One region of the Methylobacterium sp. Ger2507 genome, then DNA from elsewhere that is predicted to be linked to it. Evidence: predicted binding sites of a transcription regulator. Region 1 holds the regulator's gene; the other holds the start of a gene.
The links. Region 1 encodes LexA, which represses DNA repair genes until DNA is damaged. Its sites were predicted from a motif close to TGTTCNNNNTGTGTTCNG; they were not measured.

Region 1 (7,930 bases):
TCCTGTTCTTCCGCCTCGTGACGCCGGTCGTTCTGGCGGTGGTGGCGATCTTCTACCTGTTCGTGCTCGGGGTTCTGGACCAGCCCTTCGCGATCCGGGCGATGATCGTGATCGCGGTCCTTCTCTTCGGGATCAAGGCGCCGGAACTCTACCTTCTCAACGCGTCGAGCAAGCGCCAGACGGAAATTCGCTCGGCCTGGCCGGATGCGCTCGACCTTACGTTGATCTGCGTCGAATCCGGCATGTCGGTGGAGCACGCCTTTCGCCGCGTCAGCGCCGAGGTCTCCGGGCAGTCCATCGTTCTGGCCGAGGAACTCGCGGTGCTGACCGCCGAGCTGTCCTATCTTCCGGACCGGCGCATGGCCTTCGAGAACCTCGCCAGCCGCATCGGCCTCGACCAGATCAAGGCGGTCACGACGGCGCTGATCCAGGCCGAGCGCTACGGCACCCCGGTCGGCCAGGCCCTGCGCGTGCTGTCGCAGGAAAGCCGGGACATGCGCATGAACGAGGCCGAGAAGAAGGCGGCGGCCCTGCCGCCGAAGCTGACCGTGCCGATGATCCTGTTCTTCCTGCCCGTGCTCTTCGTCGTCATCCTGACGCCCGCCATGATCCAGGTCTTTCGCTGACCCACGCCGGAGCCCGATCCGACCCGTGCGCGGCCCTGACCCGGCATTCCCCGCTCACGGTGGCGGGTCAAACCCCTGAGGAGCCCCGACCGGGCGAGCGGTGCGGCGGCAGCCCGGGCGCGTCGAGGATTTTCGTGGCGCCGAATTCCTGCCATGCGGGTGCGATGCTCAGTCCAGCCACTCCGCACGCCCCGCGCCCCGACACCCCCATGAACGACCTGACTTACGCGATCGGCGACATTCACGGATGCGCCGATGCCCTGATGCGGCTGCTCGAACGGATCAACGCCCATCGGGGCGACCGCAGCGCCCGCATCGTCTGCCTCGGCGACTACGTCGATCGCGGCCCCGACAGCGCACGGGTCGTCGCGATGCTGAGCCACCTGCAGGCCTCGGCACCGAACGCCGTCGTCTGCCTCATGGGAAACCACGAGCGGATGATGATCGATGCGTATCGCGATGCGGCGGACGCGGCGGTCTGGCTCGCCAATGGCGGCGATGCCACGCTCCGCTCGTTCGGCGTCACGGAGCCGGACGCACTTCCGTCGGAGGTGGTGCGCTGGATGGCGGCGCTTCCCACCTTTCACGAGGATGCCCTGCGCTACTACGTTCACGCCGGCTTCCGCCCGGGGCGCACCGGACCGGATCCCGATGTCGCCAACCATCTCTGGATTCGCCAGCCTTTCCTCGGCGCCGGTTTCGACTTCGGCAAGCACGTGGTCCATGGGCATACGCCGCAGCGGACCGGAATTCCCGATCAGAAGCGCTACCGGACCAATCTCGACACCGCCTGCGTCTATGGCCGGCAGCTCACGGCCGGCATCTTCGACCAAGGGCAGGCCGGCCCGATCGGGTTTCTCCACGTCGATCGCGACGGATCGGCTTGAGGTGACTGCGTCCGCGCCCCGCTTGCCCCGGCCTGAAGGCCGCGACGAGGCCAGGAACGAAGAGCGAGGCTCGTTCGAGGCGGCCCGATGCAGGCCGCCGCGACATCGGATCAGGCGAACAGGAAGTCGTTCAGCGTCAGCAACGGGCCCAGGGCTCCACCCGCGCTGACCTGAAGCTGCCCCTGGGACCCGCCCGCGGCGTCGTGAACCTCGTAGACGCGCGCGTTGCCGGACGTTCCGATGAGGTCCAGGGTCGAGGCGACGGCGAACCCGCTGAACTGGATCACATCGCCGCCCGATTGCCCCGCGCCCTGGAAATCGACGATCAGGTCGCGAATGCCCTTCGTCTCCAGATCGCCGAAGGTGATGACGAAGGTGTCATCCCCGGCTCCGCCGGCAACCCGGTCGCCGCCGCGACCACCCATGATGAGATCGGCGCCGGCGCCACCGTTCAGGATATCGGTGCCGTCGCCACCTTCCAGAACGTCATCCCCCGCGTCGCCACGCAGGTTGTCGTCGCCGAGGCCGGCATAGAGCCGATCGGCGCCGGTGCCGCCCTCGAGAAGGTCATCGCCCTCGCCGCCATCGAGCCCGTCGGCGCCCGCACCCCCGAGAAGGGTGTCGTTGCCGACGCCGCCATAGAGCCAATCCTTGCCGGCCCCACCGTCGATGTGATCGTCGCCCCGTCCGCCCTCGACGTAATCGTCGCCGCCGAAGGCCGAGAAGGTGTCGGATTTGCTGCCGAGCCAGATCTGGTCCTTGCGATCCGTTGCGATCGGAAGGCCCTTGTCCTGAAGGAGAGCGAGGTCGAGATCCGAGATCTGCGGGCGCCACCCCCAGGGCGAATAGGGGTCCATCAGATCTTCGACGCCCGAGACATGCGCCCGCGCATCGTCGAGCTTGGCAGGGCCACCCAGGACCGTGGTTGTATTCTCGTCGTAATACACCATCGATCCGTTTTCATACCAGGCCGGCTGGAAATCAATGAACCCGATGGCATGGGCGATCTCGTGCTGGAACAGCCCGAACGCGTCGATCTTGTTGGACGGGACACCGGCTTGTCCCTGCGGATCGAAGAAGAGATCGCCCAGCTTGTCCTGGCCCAGGGTGACCTTGCCGTCCGCCTCGCCTCCATTGCCATCCCAACCCTCGCGCGCTTCCAGGATCGGGGCGAAGGTCCATCCCTGGCCGTCCCAGGCATAGCTGGGACCGGCATTGGCCAGGACATTTCCGCCGGCGAAATTGCCCATCGCGATGGCGATCTCGATCACGGCGTCGCCCTGGATGTGTTTCGCCCAGCCATCCGCCGCGCCTTGCGCCGTCGCCAGGATGAGGTCTGCTTGGCCGCCAGCGGCATTGCGGGAACTTTCACTGTCCCAATACGCAATGATTTTCGACATGTTTGCTTGGCCTTGTCGTTGTTCTGGCGTTTTTCTATAAGGGGAATATCTATCTATAGGCAGTAAAGGACACAACGACGGGGTTTTCTCTTGGTTAAGGAGAGATGAGAGGCAAGGCTTGCAGTCTATGATGCTTTGTAGCGCGAGCCGTCCATCGCATCGCATCGCGCCGTGCCTTTGCGGAATGCGGCGAACGGCCGATCCGGGTGCGACAGAGTCGAGAAACGCGCGCCTTCCCGGTTCATGCCTGCCCGACGCGCACGAAACCTGAGCGCCGTCGATCGCGGGGCAAGGTCAGCGCTCTGGCGGCCTTTCCGCCCGATCCGGATATTGCCAGAGTTGCGTCCGGATGCTCTGGTGACCGGTGACCGGTGACCGGACCAACCCGACCGGCCCTGAATTGGGATCGGACGCGCGCCACCGCGCACGAATTCCGCCTTCTTTAAGGAACTCTTGCAGAACACTTGCGGAACGTTTAACGTGTTCGTGGTTTGTTTCTGTGGTCGTCCGCCGCAGCCAATGTCTCCAACGAAGAGTGTTCCGCATGTTGACGCGTAAGCAACTGGATTTGCTCCAGTTCATCCAGCTTCGGATGCGCGAGAGCGGCGTTCCCCCGTCCTTCGACGAAATGAAGGACGCCCTCGATCTGAAGTCGAAATCGGGCATCCACCGCCTGATCACGGCCTTGGAGGAGCGGGGCTTTCTGCGGCGTCTGCCGAACCGGGCCCGCGCCATCGAGGTGATCCGGATGCCCGAGAGCCTCGGCGGTCAATCCGCCTCGGCGCGGACCGCGCCTGCGGCGGAAGTCCGTCGCTTCACCCCGAGCGTGGTCGAGGGCGGCAAGGGGAAGGGTGTGCCGGCCGGCGCCTCCATCTCACGCCTGCCGACCACCCAGGCGACCGACGAGAGCGGCCGGGCTGTGACGATCCCGGTGATGGGGCGGATCGCGGCCGGTACGCCGATCTCGGCCATCCAGGAGCAGAGCCATTCGGTGACGATGTCGCCGGACTTCCTCGCGGGTGGCGAGCACTATGCCCTGGAGGTGCGCGGCGATTCGATGATCGAGGCCGGCATTCTCGACGGCGATCTCGTGGTGATCCGCAAGCAGGACACGGCGAACACCGGGGACATCATCGTGGCCCTGATCGATGACGAGGAAGCGACCCTCAAGCGCCTGCGCCGACGGGGATCGTCCATCGCTCTCGAGGCCGCCAATCCGGCCTACGAGACCCGCGTGCTCGGCCCTGATCGGGTGCAGATCCAGGGGCGCCTCGTCAGTCTCGTGCGTCGTTACTGAGGCTCTTCGCCGGTCCCTTCGCCAATTCCTTCGCCCGGCCCTTCGCCGGGCGAACCTGGTGCGTCCTTTGCTCGCCCGATCGGCGCTGCCGGCACGATGTCCGGTGCGGCACGCGCCGGTGCGTCCGTGTTGGCAGGTGCCACGGGTCGCCAGGGAACGGCTTCTCCCGGGCGCCGGGTCGTAACGACGCGGGCGCCCTCGCGCGTGAGGCGCAAGGCCGCCGCGCCGTGTGCCGCCAGGAAGGTCCGGTCGAGGACGAACGCCGCGGCGCAGCCCGGCGGGGCCGATTGGCGGCTGATCAGGATATCGGCCCGGGCGCAATCCTCCGGGAAGGCGCGCTTGTCGGTGACGAGGGCGACCCTGCGCCCATCCGGCAGGGTCAGGGTACAGCCGAGGCCATCGCACCGGGCGTCCGGAAAGGCCGGGACGGCGCCGGCCTTCCGGGCATCGCCATCCGCTTTCAGCCATTGTTCGAGCACGAAGGCCGGCGGACGCCCCAGAGTGGCGAGGTGGCCGCTGCGATCCCGGATCGCCGCCCCGGTGCCTTCCCGATCGACGTAGATGTCGAAGCGATCGGGCGACGCCGCGAAGGCGATGCCGATCGCCGCCGGGATCAACCCGAGCCAACGCAGGGACGAGGCCGGAAGGGTGAGCAGGAGGAGGCCGGCCGCCAGCAGCCCCAACGCCCCCGCCCCGAAGGCCGGCACCACCACGACGGCGTGTCCGAAGCCCGCGATCCAGGTCGAGATCGACAGCATTCCGCGCACCGCCAGACCCATCGCCCACCACACCGGCTGATCCAGGGCGAACGGATAGGCGAGGATGCCGAGCACCGCCGCGGGCATCACCGCCAGGGAGACCAGCGGGAGGGTGAGCGCATTGCCGACGAGGCCGAAGGGCTGCACCGTCTGGAAATGATAGGTCGCAAAGGGCGCGGTGGCGATCTGCGCCACGAGGGTCGTGGCCAGCGTTCCGACGATCGCGGCGATCAGGAACGCGACGGCGCGGGTGACGGGACCGGCGCCCTCGCGGCGGCCGCCCTGTCCGGCGATCAGCGGTGCGCAGGCGATGAGCCCGGCAACGGCGCCGAAGGACATCTGGAAGCTGGGGCCGAGGAGCCCGTCCGGATCCCGCGCCAGGGCGATCAGCGCGGCGAGCGCGAGGTTGCGCATGCTGAGGGCCGGCCGATCGACCAGAATCGCGCCGAGCATCACCAGGGTCATGATCAGCGAGCGTTCGGCCGCGATGTCCCACCCGGAGAACACGCAATAGGCGGTGACCCCCACCATGGCGATGCCGGCGGCGATCTTCTTGATGGGCCAGTGCAGGGCGGTGAACGGCACGATCGCCAGCCCGGCCCGCACCAGCCAGAACACCACGCCGGCGGCCAGCACCATGTGGAGTCCGGAGATCGACACCACGTGATAAATCCCGGCCGCGCGCAGCACGTCGTTGGTGTCGCTGTTGATCAGGCCGCGTTTGCCGGTGACCAGCGCGGCCGCCACCGCCCCCGCCTGCCCGCCATTGGCGTCGGTGATCCGTCGCGTGAGGGCGTTGCGCGCGTCGTCGACAGCGGCCGCGAGGCGGTCAGTCCACGGCGTCGGGAGGACCGGCGGCCGCCGCTCGATCGTGCCGACGAGGGAGCCGACCGCGCCGATCTGTCGGAAGAAGGCGTCGCGAGCGAAGTCGTAGCCGCCCGGGCGGGCCGCATCCGGGGGCGGAAGCAGGCGAGCGGTCGCGGCGATCCGGTCGCCCGGCTTCAGCGGGATGGCCTTGCGGTAGGAGACCCGCACGCGCCTCGGTCGCACCCCGTCGGCAAGGGTTCCGAAGCTTTCCACCCGCACGATCAGGCGCGCGCCCTCCTCCCGCTCGTCCAGCCCCTCGATGGTGCCGACCAGCGGAGCGATCGTCGTCCGGGCGAGGATCGGGCCGGCGACCTGCTGGACGCGGAACGTCGCGGCGGCAAAGCCCAGGACGGCGGCGATGCCGGCGAGAACCAGCGCGAGCCCGACCGGACGCGCCACCAGCCGGGGCGTGAGGGCACCGAGGAGCGCTGCCGCCACGAGGGGGGCTGCGAGGGACGGCGCGCCCTGCGTTCCGAGGAAGAAGACCAGGATGCCGGCCCCGAAGGCGACCGCCAGCCAGGCGAACAGGCGACGCTGCTCGATCTCCCGGGTCCAACCGGCCCGGACCCAGTTCGCAACGAGCCGCCAGACCGCCCGGCGCACGGCGAAGCGGCGCGTCCATCGCCCCACCGCTGCAACCGCGCGCACCTGCGCCATCGTTCACGCTTTCCGGTCGCACCGTCGGGCCGGCGACCTCAGTCCATTTCGGAAGACATGATTTCCAGGGGACGATTTCTTAACGCTGGGCGTCGCGCATGCTACACGCGCCGCTCCAGGCCGGTCGATCCGCTTCCCGCCTGTTCCACTAGGCAGTTCAAGTCCAGATTGATGTCGTCAGCCGTCGTCACGCGCTTTGCCCCCTCGCCCACGGGCTACCTGCATATCGGCGGGGCCCGTACGGCCCTGTTCAACTGGCTTTATGCGCGCCGATTCGGCGGTCGCATGCTGCTGCGCATCGAGGACACCGACCGCGAACGCTCGACTCAGGGTGCCATCGACGCGATCCTCGACGGCATGCGCTGGCTCGGCCTCGATTGGGACGGCGACGTCATCTATCAGTATGCCCGGGCCGCCCGACACCGGGAGGCGGCCGAGAGCCTGCTGGCCACCGGCAACGCCTACCGCTGCTACGCCACGCCCGAGGAGTTGACGGCGATGCGCGAGGCGGCGCGCGCCGAAGGCCGGCCATTGCGCTACGACGGCCGCTGGCGCGACCGCGATCCGTCCGACGCGCCCGCCGGGGTCAAGCCGGTGATCCGCCTGCGCGCGCCGACCGAGGGCGAGACCGTGGTCGAGGATGGCGTGCAGGGCCGCGTCGTCTGGCAGAACAAGGACCTCGACGATCTGGTCCTGCTGCGCTCGGACGGCAACCCGACCTACATGCTCGCCGTGGTGGTGGACGACCACGACATGGGCGTGACTCAGGTGATTCGGGGCGACGACCATCTCACCAACGCGGCGCGCCAGCGCCAGATCTCCGACGCCCTCGGCTGGGCGGCGCCCGCCATGGCGCATATTCCGCTGATTCACGGGGCGGACGGCGCCAAGCTCTCGAAGCGCCACGGGGCGCTGGGGGTCGATGCCTATCGCGACCTCGGCTACCTGCCGAGCGCGCTGCGCAACTACCTCGTGCGCCTCGGCTGGAGCCACGGCGACCAGGAGGTCTTCTCCACCGATGAGATGATCGCGGCCTTCGACCTGAAGGCGATCGGCCGCTCCCCGGCGCGCTTCGACTTCGCCAAGCTGGAGAACCTGAACGGTCTCTACATCCGCGGCGCGGCGGATGCGGATCTCGTCCGGTCGATCGAGGACGTGCTTCCGGCGCTCGGGCCGGCCCGCGGCATCGCGGTGCCGCTGGCACCTGCCCTGCGCGAGAAACTCCTGGTCGCGATGCCGGGCCTGAAGGAGCGGGCCAAGACCCTCGTGGAACTCCTCGACAGCGCCTATTACCTCACCGCGGCCCGGCCCCTGGTCCCCGACGAGAAGGCCAAGGGGCTCCTCGGCGACGAGGCCAAGGCGCGGCTCGCCGCCCTCGTCCCGGCCCTGGAAGCACTGCCGGACTGGAGTGCGGCGGCGACCGAGGGCGCCGTCCGGC
Region 2 (7,930 bases), 2.1 Mb from region 1:
GAGGTGTCGCTCGCGGCCTGATTGAGGGCGTAGGCGGCGGTCTCGAGCTGGCTCGATGCGGCCGAAACCGCCTCCACGATGCCGCTGGCCTGGGCTTCGAAGCGATCGGCGAGCGCGACCATCTCGGCCCGGCGGACCGAAGCGGCCTTCGCGGCGAACTGGTCGGCCTCCCCGGCGATGCGGCGGCGCTCGGTCACGCTGGCCTCGAAATCGATGGCCGCCGCAGCGATCGCCCGGACCTCGCGCGCTCCCTTCCGCGGAATTGCCCCGGCCTGCTCGCCGCGGCCAATCGCCGTGAGCGCGCCGGCGATCCGGGTCAGGGGACGGGCGATGGCCGTTCCGAAAGCGTAGGCCAGCCCGCAAGACAGAGCCAGCGTCGCGATACCGGCCGCGACCCACAGCAGGACGCTGCGCTCGGCTTCGGCGCGGGCATCCGCGGCTGCCATCCCGAGATCGGCGGTGAGCCGGTCTTCGATGGTCTTCAGGCTGTCAATCCGCTGCGTGGCGACGCCGAACCAGGCGGGTGCATCGGTGAAGGACAAGGCCGTTCCCGGGATCGTGTCGAGAATGATGCGACGCAGGCGCTCGACTTCGCGGGCCGGAGCAGCCGTTTTGACGCCGTCGAGCAATGCTGCCTGGGCCGAACCTGCTCCGAGGCGGAACAGGGATTCGTAGGTGGTCTGGCCTGCACTCAGGCCCGCCAAGCGCTCATGCCCCGCGAGATCGGTCTGTCCGGCGCCGAAGATCGCTGAGGCGGTGGCGCGCTCCTGGCCTGCGAGTTCCTTGAGGGCGAGAAATGACGAATAGGCGGCGATGCGACCGGCGAGATCGGCACTCGCGGCCACCTGGGAAACTTCGCGGACGAGGTCGAGGGCGCTGGCGATCACGCCGGAATAGGCGGCCATGTTCTGGGCCGGCGTGCGCGTTAGGCCATCGACCGCCGCGCGATGCGGGCCAATGGCGGCGATCTGGGCGGTCAAGGCTTCGCTCCGGCGAGCGACGCCCGCGCCGAAGGCTCCGACATCCATGCCGGCTCGCCCTGCATCGAGGGCCGTCCGGGCTGCGTCGGTGCGCAAGCGCTGCGCATCCAGTTCCGCCCGGAACTTGGTGCCCTTCGCGCCGAGGAAGAGACTGGAGGCTCCACGTTCCCGCTGGGTCTCGTGCACCAAAGCACTGATCCGACCCGCCATCCCGACAAGATCCTCGACCTGCACCATCTGAGATCGCAGGCTCATCCGCTCGGTGATGGCAAGACCCACCACCACCGCGAAGGCGAGACAGGGAGCGAGTGCAACAAGCAGGATTCGGAAGCGCAGCGATGAAATGAAACTGACGGACATCAGACGAACCTGCTTGCAAGACGATGCAGCGATGGTTTCATCCATCGGGTAAAGGTTGCGTTGCATTGCTATCATATGATGAAAATTTGGTCATATCTGACACAAATTTGGTAATGATGAGCCGTTTGCGTTCCGCGAACTCTGGGTTGCTCCCTCCAAGAACCTGGCGTCTTCCGTGTGGTCGCTCATAACTGGAGCCCCGGAAGGGCCGCCGACCTTACCCCTGGTCGTGACCCTGATGCGTCAGGCGGAGACTGGGCTGCATCTGGCATTCGTCGGATTCGAGACGGCGCAGCGGAGACAACGAAACCGGCATGTCGATCGACTGCTGTTCCCCTGATCCGGCTCGGTCTCTCGCGGAGGCCGCCGATATTGTGGTTGTACGCTTTTTGTTCTAGTTGAAGAGCCGATATGCGCGGTGTGCGCCTTGCCCGCGGTTGCCTTGCGCCCGACATGCGGCGAACGGGTCGTTCCGAGACGTGCCGGGTCCCGCACCGCAGACCTTCCGAAGAGACTCCATGGCCAAAGCCAAAGCCGCCGCCAAGAAATCGCAAGCCGAGGCCGAGAAGGTCGAAGCCAAGATCGAGGCATTGTTCGACGGGGCGGCGGCGCGCGATGCGCGGGTCATTTCGGTGCGCGGCGCGCGCGAGCACAACCTGAAAAATATCGACCTGACGATCCCGCGGGATCGGCTGGTGGTCTTCACCGGTTTGTCGGGCTCCGGGAAGTCGTCGCTCGCCTTCGACACGATCTATGCGGAGGGGCAGCGCCGCTACGTCGAATCGCTCTCGGCCTATGCGCGGCAGTTCCTGGAGATGATGTCGAAGCCCGATGTCGATCAGATCGACGGCCTCTCACCGGCCATTTCGATCGAGCAGAAGACCACATCGAAGAACCCGCGTTCGACGGTCGGCACCGTCACCGAGATCTACGATTACATGCGGCTCCTGTGGGCGCGGGTCGGCATTCCCTACTCGCCTGCGACTGGCCTGCCGATCGAGAGCCAGACTGTCAGCCAGATGGTCGACCGCGTGCTGGCCCTACCGGAAAAGAGCCGGCTTTACCTGCTCGCGCCGGTAATTCGAGGCCGCAAGGGCGAGTACCGCAAGGAGATCGCGGAGTTCCAGAAGAAGGGATTCCAGCGCCTGCGCATTGACGGGGAGTATTACCCCATCGACGACGCGCCGAAGCTCGACAAGAAGCTCAAGCACGACATCGACGTTGTGGTGGATCGGATCGTGGTCCGGCCTGACATCGCCGCGCGCTTGGCCGATTCGTTCGAGACCGCCCTGGAACTGGCCGATGGCATCGCCCTGATCGAGTTTGCCGACGCGCCGGAGGGCGAAGCCCCGCGCGAGCCCATCACCTTCTCGTCGCGCTTCGCTTGTCCGGTCTCCGGCTTCACCATCGCGGAGATCGAGCCGCGTCTGTTCTCGTTCAACAATCCGTTCGGTGCCTGCCCGACCTGCGGCGGCATCGGCCATGAAATGCGGATCGACCCGGAACTCGTCATCTCTGACGCCAAGCTAAGCCTCAAACGCGGCGCTGTCGGTCCCTGGGCGAAATCGACGTCGCCCTATTATGGACAGACCCTCGACGCGCTGGCGCGCCATTACGGGTTCAAGACCACGACCGCGTGGAGCGACCTGCCCGCCAAAGCCCGCGAGGTCGTCCTCTATGGGACGCAGAACGAGGCGGTGCGCTTCGCCTACGATGATGGGATGCGGGCCTACGAGGTCAACAAGCCGTTCGAGGGCGTGATCCCGAATCTCGAGCGGCGCTACAAGGAGACAGAGAGCGATACCTCCCGCGAGGAGATCGCGCGCTTCATGAGCGAGACGCCCTGCGCCACCTGCGGCGGCAAGCGCCTGAAGCTCGAAGCGCTCTCGGTCAAGGTCGCGATGCAGGATGTGGGCGAAATCACCGCGCTGTCCGTGCGCGACGCCCATGCCTGGTTCTCGGATCTGCCGGGTAAGCTCACCGACAAGCAGAACGAGATCGCTTTCCGCATCCTCAAGGAAATTCGCGACCGTCTGACCTTCCTGATCGATGTCGGCCTCGAATACCTGACGCTGGCGCGCGGCTCCGGCTCGCTCTCCGGCGGCGAGAGCCAGCGAATCCGCCTCGCCTCGCAGATCGGCTCCGGGCTCACCGGCGTACTCTACGTGCTGGACGAACCCTCGATCGGCCTGCATCAACGCGACAACGAACGCCTGCTCGGCACCCTGAAGCGCTTGCGCGACCTCGGCAATTCCGTGATCGTGGTCGAGCACGACGAGGACGCGATCCTGCAAGCGGACTACATCGTCGATGTCGGCCCCGGCGCCGGCATCCATGGCGGACGGATCATCGCCCAGGGCACACCCGCGGAGGTTCTGAAGAACCCGAACTCGCTCACCGCCAAATATCTCACCGGCGAGATGAGCGTGCGGGTTCCGAAGGCGCGTCGCAAGGGACGAAAGGGCACGCTGAGCCTGATCGGCGCCCGCGGCAACAATCTGAAGAACGTCTCCGTGGACATCCCCCTCGGAACCTTCACCTGCATCTCGGGCGTCTCAGGCGGCGGCAAATCCACCCTGATCATCGACACGCTGTACAAGGCTGTGGCGAAGTCACTGAACGGAGCCCTCGAGCATCCGGCGCCCTACGAACGCCTCGACGGGCTGGAGCACCTCGACAAGGTCATCGACATCGACCAGTCGCCGATCGGGCGCACCCCGCGCTCCAACCCCGCGACCTACACGGGAGCCTTCACGCCGATCCGTGACTGGTTCGCCGGCCTGCCGGAAGCCAAGGCGCGCGGCTACCAGGCCGGGCGCTTCTCCTTCAACGTGAAGGGCGGACGCTGCGAAGCCTGCTCCGGCGACGGCGTCATCAAGATCGAGATGCATTTCCTGCCGGATGTCTACGTGACCTGCGACGTCTGCAAGGGCCGCCGCTACGACCGTGAGACCCTGGAGGTGAAGTATCGCGACCATTCGATCGCGGACGTGCTCGACATGACCGTCGAGGAGGCGGCCGACCTGTTCAAGGCGGTGCCGACGATCCGCGAGAAGATGGAGACCCTGGCGCGGGTCGGTCTCGGCTACGTCAAGGTCGGGCAGCAGGCGACCACCCTGTCGGGCGGCGAGGCGCAGCGGGTCAAGTTGTCGAAGGAACTGTCGAAGCGCGCCACCGGGCGCACGCTCTACATCCTCGACGAGCCGACGACGGGACTGCACTTCCACGACGTCGCAAAGCTGATGGAGGTGCTCCATGAGCTCGTCGACCAGGGCAACACCGTCGTGGTCATCGAGCACAACCTCGAAGTCATCAAGACGGCCGACTGGGTCATCGATATGGGGCCCGAAGGCGGCGGCGGCGGTGGCGTCGTGGTGGCTGAAGGAACGCCCGAGCAGATCGCCAAGTCCCGCGCGAGCCATACCGGTCGATTCCTGCGCGACGTCCTGGCCCGCCGTCCCGCTGCGGCTCTCGTCAAGGGACGTGCCGCTGCCGAGTAGACGAACTGCGAGCCCGGATTTGCGCATGACCCGGGGAAGGCGGCCCTGATTCGTCCGTGTCGGAGGGGCAAAAGCAGCTCGGCACAGCGTCATGGCCGAGCCCAACCGCACCAATCGGGGTACGGGGGCTACGCCAACTGCGCATTGGCCAAAGGTCCTTTGCCGGAAGCTCCTGACGCCCAAGCCAGACCATAACAGGTTGAGAGCCCAGCGGTATTTTGCCGATGCTGGCTCGCACGGGCGCTCAAATAGCCGCGCCAACCTGCTCAAATGGTTAACAATTCCTTCCGCTGCACTGCACCGAAAATGCGACTTTTGAGCAACGGTCAGGGTCGAACTGCCCCGTTTCCAAGCATTCCGCTGTCCTTCTGCGGCGTCCTGTAGAATAGTTCTCGACGTTGAGACTTGAAAACGGGCCGCAAGGGGGGCCGCCGGATCCACTGCAAACAAGCCGCACACAAGCGGCGCATCGGCAGAATGGTTCGGACGGCTGCGTGGCGGACGCCTGAAATCCTTGGGAAGGAATGAATAAGATGTCGAAGAACTGGCTCGTTGCCGGAGCGCTCGCGCTCACCGCCAGCATGACTGCCACCGCCTCCTACGCGCAGAGCACCACGGTTCCGGGTGAGCAGGTCGGCCTCGCCACCGGTGCGCCGCTGCCCGAGGGCATCTACGCCCTGAATACCTTCGTGTACCAGATGCGCGACAACCCGTCGCCGGTCGACGTCGGGGTGAACATCCCGGTGCTGGTCTGGTCGACCCCGCTGGTTCCGCTCGGCGGCCGCGTCGAGTTGCTCGTTGCGCCCCCGACCGTGTTCGCCTTCGGCAAGAGCGGCTCCAACCTGCGTGACCTGTCGATCAATGTCGGTACCTTCGTTGGTGGCATCTGGGCCTTCGATCTCGGCAATAACTTCGGCGTCAGCTTGCTCGGCGGTGTCTACCTCAACGAGCTGAACGGCGATCGTGGTGTTCTGACAACGAGGAATGGTGCTCTCGCTGCTCCGAACTTCGTTGGTCCTGGCGCCGGCGGTGGTGCAGTTCTTCCGCAGCTTTCATCGAACACTTACCGGTTCGGCGTTGCTGCAAGCTACACTGGCGACGGCTACAACCTGACTGCCAACTTGACCGCCAACATCTACGACTCGCCCTCCAACTTCGGTGGCGTTCGCAACATTGGTCTCGGCGGCTTCACGCAGTCCTACTCCCTGTCTGACTCGCTGAACCTCGACCTGACCGCGACCAAGAAGTTCGGCAAGTTCGAAATCGGCGCCATCGCCTACGGTACCTACAACTTCGACATCAGCGCCAAGGCCGGCAACCTCATCAACGCTGCTCAGGGTGATCGCGGCCGGTTCCTGATGGGTGGCCTCGTCGGCTACGACTTCGGTTTCGCTACCGGTCAGGTCTACGTCGCCCGCACCGTCGCTCGTAGCGCTGCCAGCTTCGACAGCACCGAGATCTCGGGCCGCCTGATCGTGCCGCTGTACTCGCCGACCCCGGTCGCCGCCGTCGCTGCGCCGATCATCCGCAAGTACTGATCTGGACATCGGCGGCGAGGCCTGGCTTCGCCGCTGCATGACATAGGCAAAGCCCGTCCGACTTCAGTGTCGGGCGGGCTTTCGCATGTTCGGCGGACACCGCAACGCCCGGAGAAACCGGCGCCGATACGGCATTGGAGTCGATGATTTCTATCGGAAGCCGGCGCGTCCCTGAAACTTTCGCCGGTTGCATCCCGTAACGGAGCAAGACCCCCTCGAAGGGGCACCCGTTTTCAGAGGAAGCGCTTCATGATCAACCGTCACGCCCGTCGCCCGATCGCGTCAACGTTCGCCGCCGTCGTCCTCGCCTGCTCCGTCGGCGTCGCGTCCCCGGCTCTCGCGAAGAATCCGATGGTCGGCGGTGCGCCGATGTACGCCTCGAAGACCATCGTCGAGAACGCGGTGAACTCGAAGGATCACACCACGCTGGTCGCCGCCGTGAAGGCTGCCGGTCTCGTCGATACCCTGTCCGGCCCCGGTCCGTTCACCGTCTTCGCGCCCACCAACGCCGCCTTCGCCAAGCTGCCGGCCGGCACGGTCGAGACCCTGGTGAAGCCCGAGAACAAGGCTACTCTCACCCAGATCCTGACCTATCACGTGGTCCCGGGTGTCTACACCGCGAAGGATCTGATGAAGCTCGCCAAGGATGGCGGCGGCGAAGCGCAGCTGAAGACGGTCCAGGGTGAGCCGCTCGTCGTTCAGAGCAAGGGCAAGAAGGTCTACGTGACCGACGCCAAGGGCAGCACCGCTACCGTGACCACTGCCAACGTCATGCAGTCGAACGGCGTCATCCACGTCATTAACGGTGTCCTGCAGCCCTGATCGGGCATTTCGATCCCGTCCGAAGCATAGGAAAACGCCCGCGACCCATCGGGATCGCGGGCGTTTTTCATGACTGTTCCGTGCGGGTCGCTCAGCCGACCCGGTTGAGACGGCGGGCGCCTTCAAATCGGTTGAGGAAGCGCGGCTCCTTCTCGGGTGCAATGCGGATCGCGAGGTGCATGGTACCGCCCTCCTCCTCGCGCCGATCGAGCACTTCGGCGTTCTCGTAGAGCCAGTGCAGGGCTGCGCCGTCCTCCGGTGGCAGGACCACCGCGAAGGTCGAGCGCTGGCGCGCGATCCGCGCCTCGATCCGGGCCGTCAGGACTCCCAGGCCCTCGCCGGTCACCGCGGAGACGAGAACCGGCGCGTCGCTGTCGCGATCGCTGCGGCCCTGGCCGCTGAGGTTGAGCAGGCGGGTGCGCTCGTCCCCGTCGAGCAGGTCGGCCTTGTTCCAGACCTCGATGATCCGCGCGGCGGAAGTCTCGATCCCGAGCTCCCGCAGCACGGAGCCCACATCCTCCGCCTGGGCCTCGCTGTCCCCGTGCGAGACGTCCCGGACGTGGAGCAGGATGTCGGCGTGGATCACATCCTCCAGCGTGGCGCGGAAGGCGGCGATCAGCGAGGTCGGGAGTTCCGAGATGAAACCGACCGTGTCCGACAGGATCACGGTCTCGCCATGCGGAAGCTTGGTGGCCCGCGCAGTCGGGTCCAGGGTCGCGAACAGCATATC

Region 2: uvrA (excinuclease ABC subunit UvrA) is a predicted target of LexA. The motif match lies at 1,720-1,737, and genes of this name have one in related genera.

The regions. Positions count from the first base shown of each region.
Region 1 is NZ_JBUYVC010000001.1:2,578,245-2,586,174, reverse strand. Features, by position in the region: gene ACV7NL_RS11980 (type II secretion system F family protein) at 1-626, shown strand, start outside; gene ACV7NL_RS11975 (metallophosphoesterase family protein) at 836-1,513, shown strand; gene ACV7NL_RS11970 (calcium-binding protein) at 1,624-2,913, opposite strand; gene lexA (transcriptional repressor LexA) at 3,458-4,210, shown strand; gene ACV7NL_RS11960 (ComEC/Rec2 family competence protein) at 4,204-6,492, opposite strand; gene gltX (glutamate--tRNA ligase) at 6,664-7,930, shown strand, end outside.
Region 2 is NZ_JBUYVC010000001.1:4,665,113-4,673,042, forward strand. Features, by position in the region: gene ACV7NL_RS21720 (methyl-accepting chemotaxis protein) at 1-1,340, opposite strand, end outside; gene uvrA (excinuclease ABC subunit UvrA) at 1,859-4,840, shown strand; gene ACV7NL_RS21730 (transporter) at 5,374-6,378, shown strand; gene ACV7NL_RS21735 (fasciclin domain-containing protein) at 6,628-7,200, shown strand; gene hflX (GTPase HflX) at 7,292-7,930, opposite strand, start outside.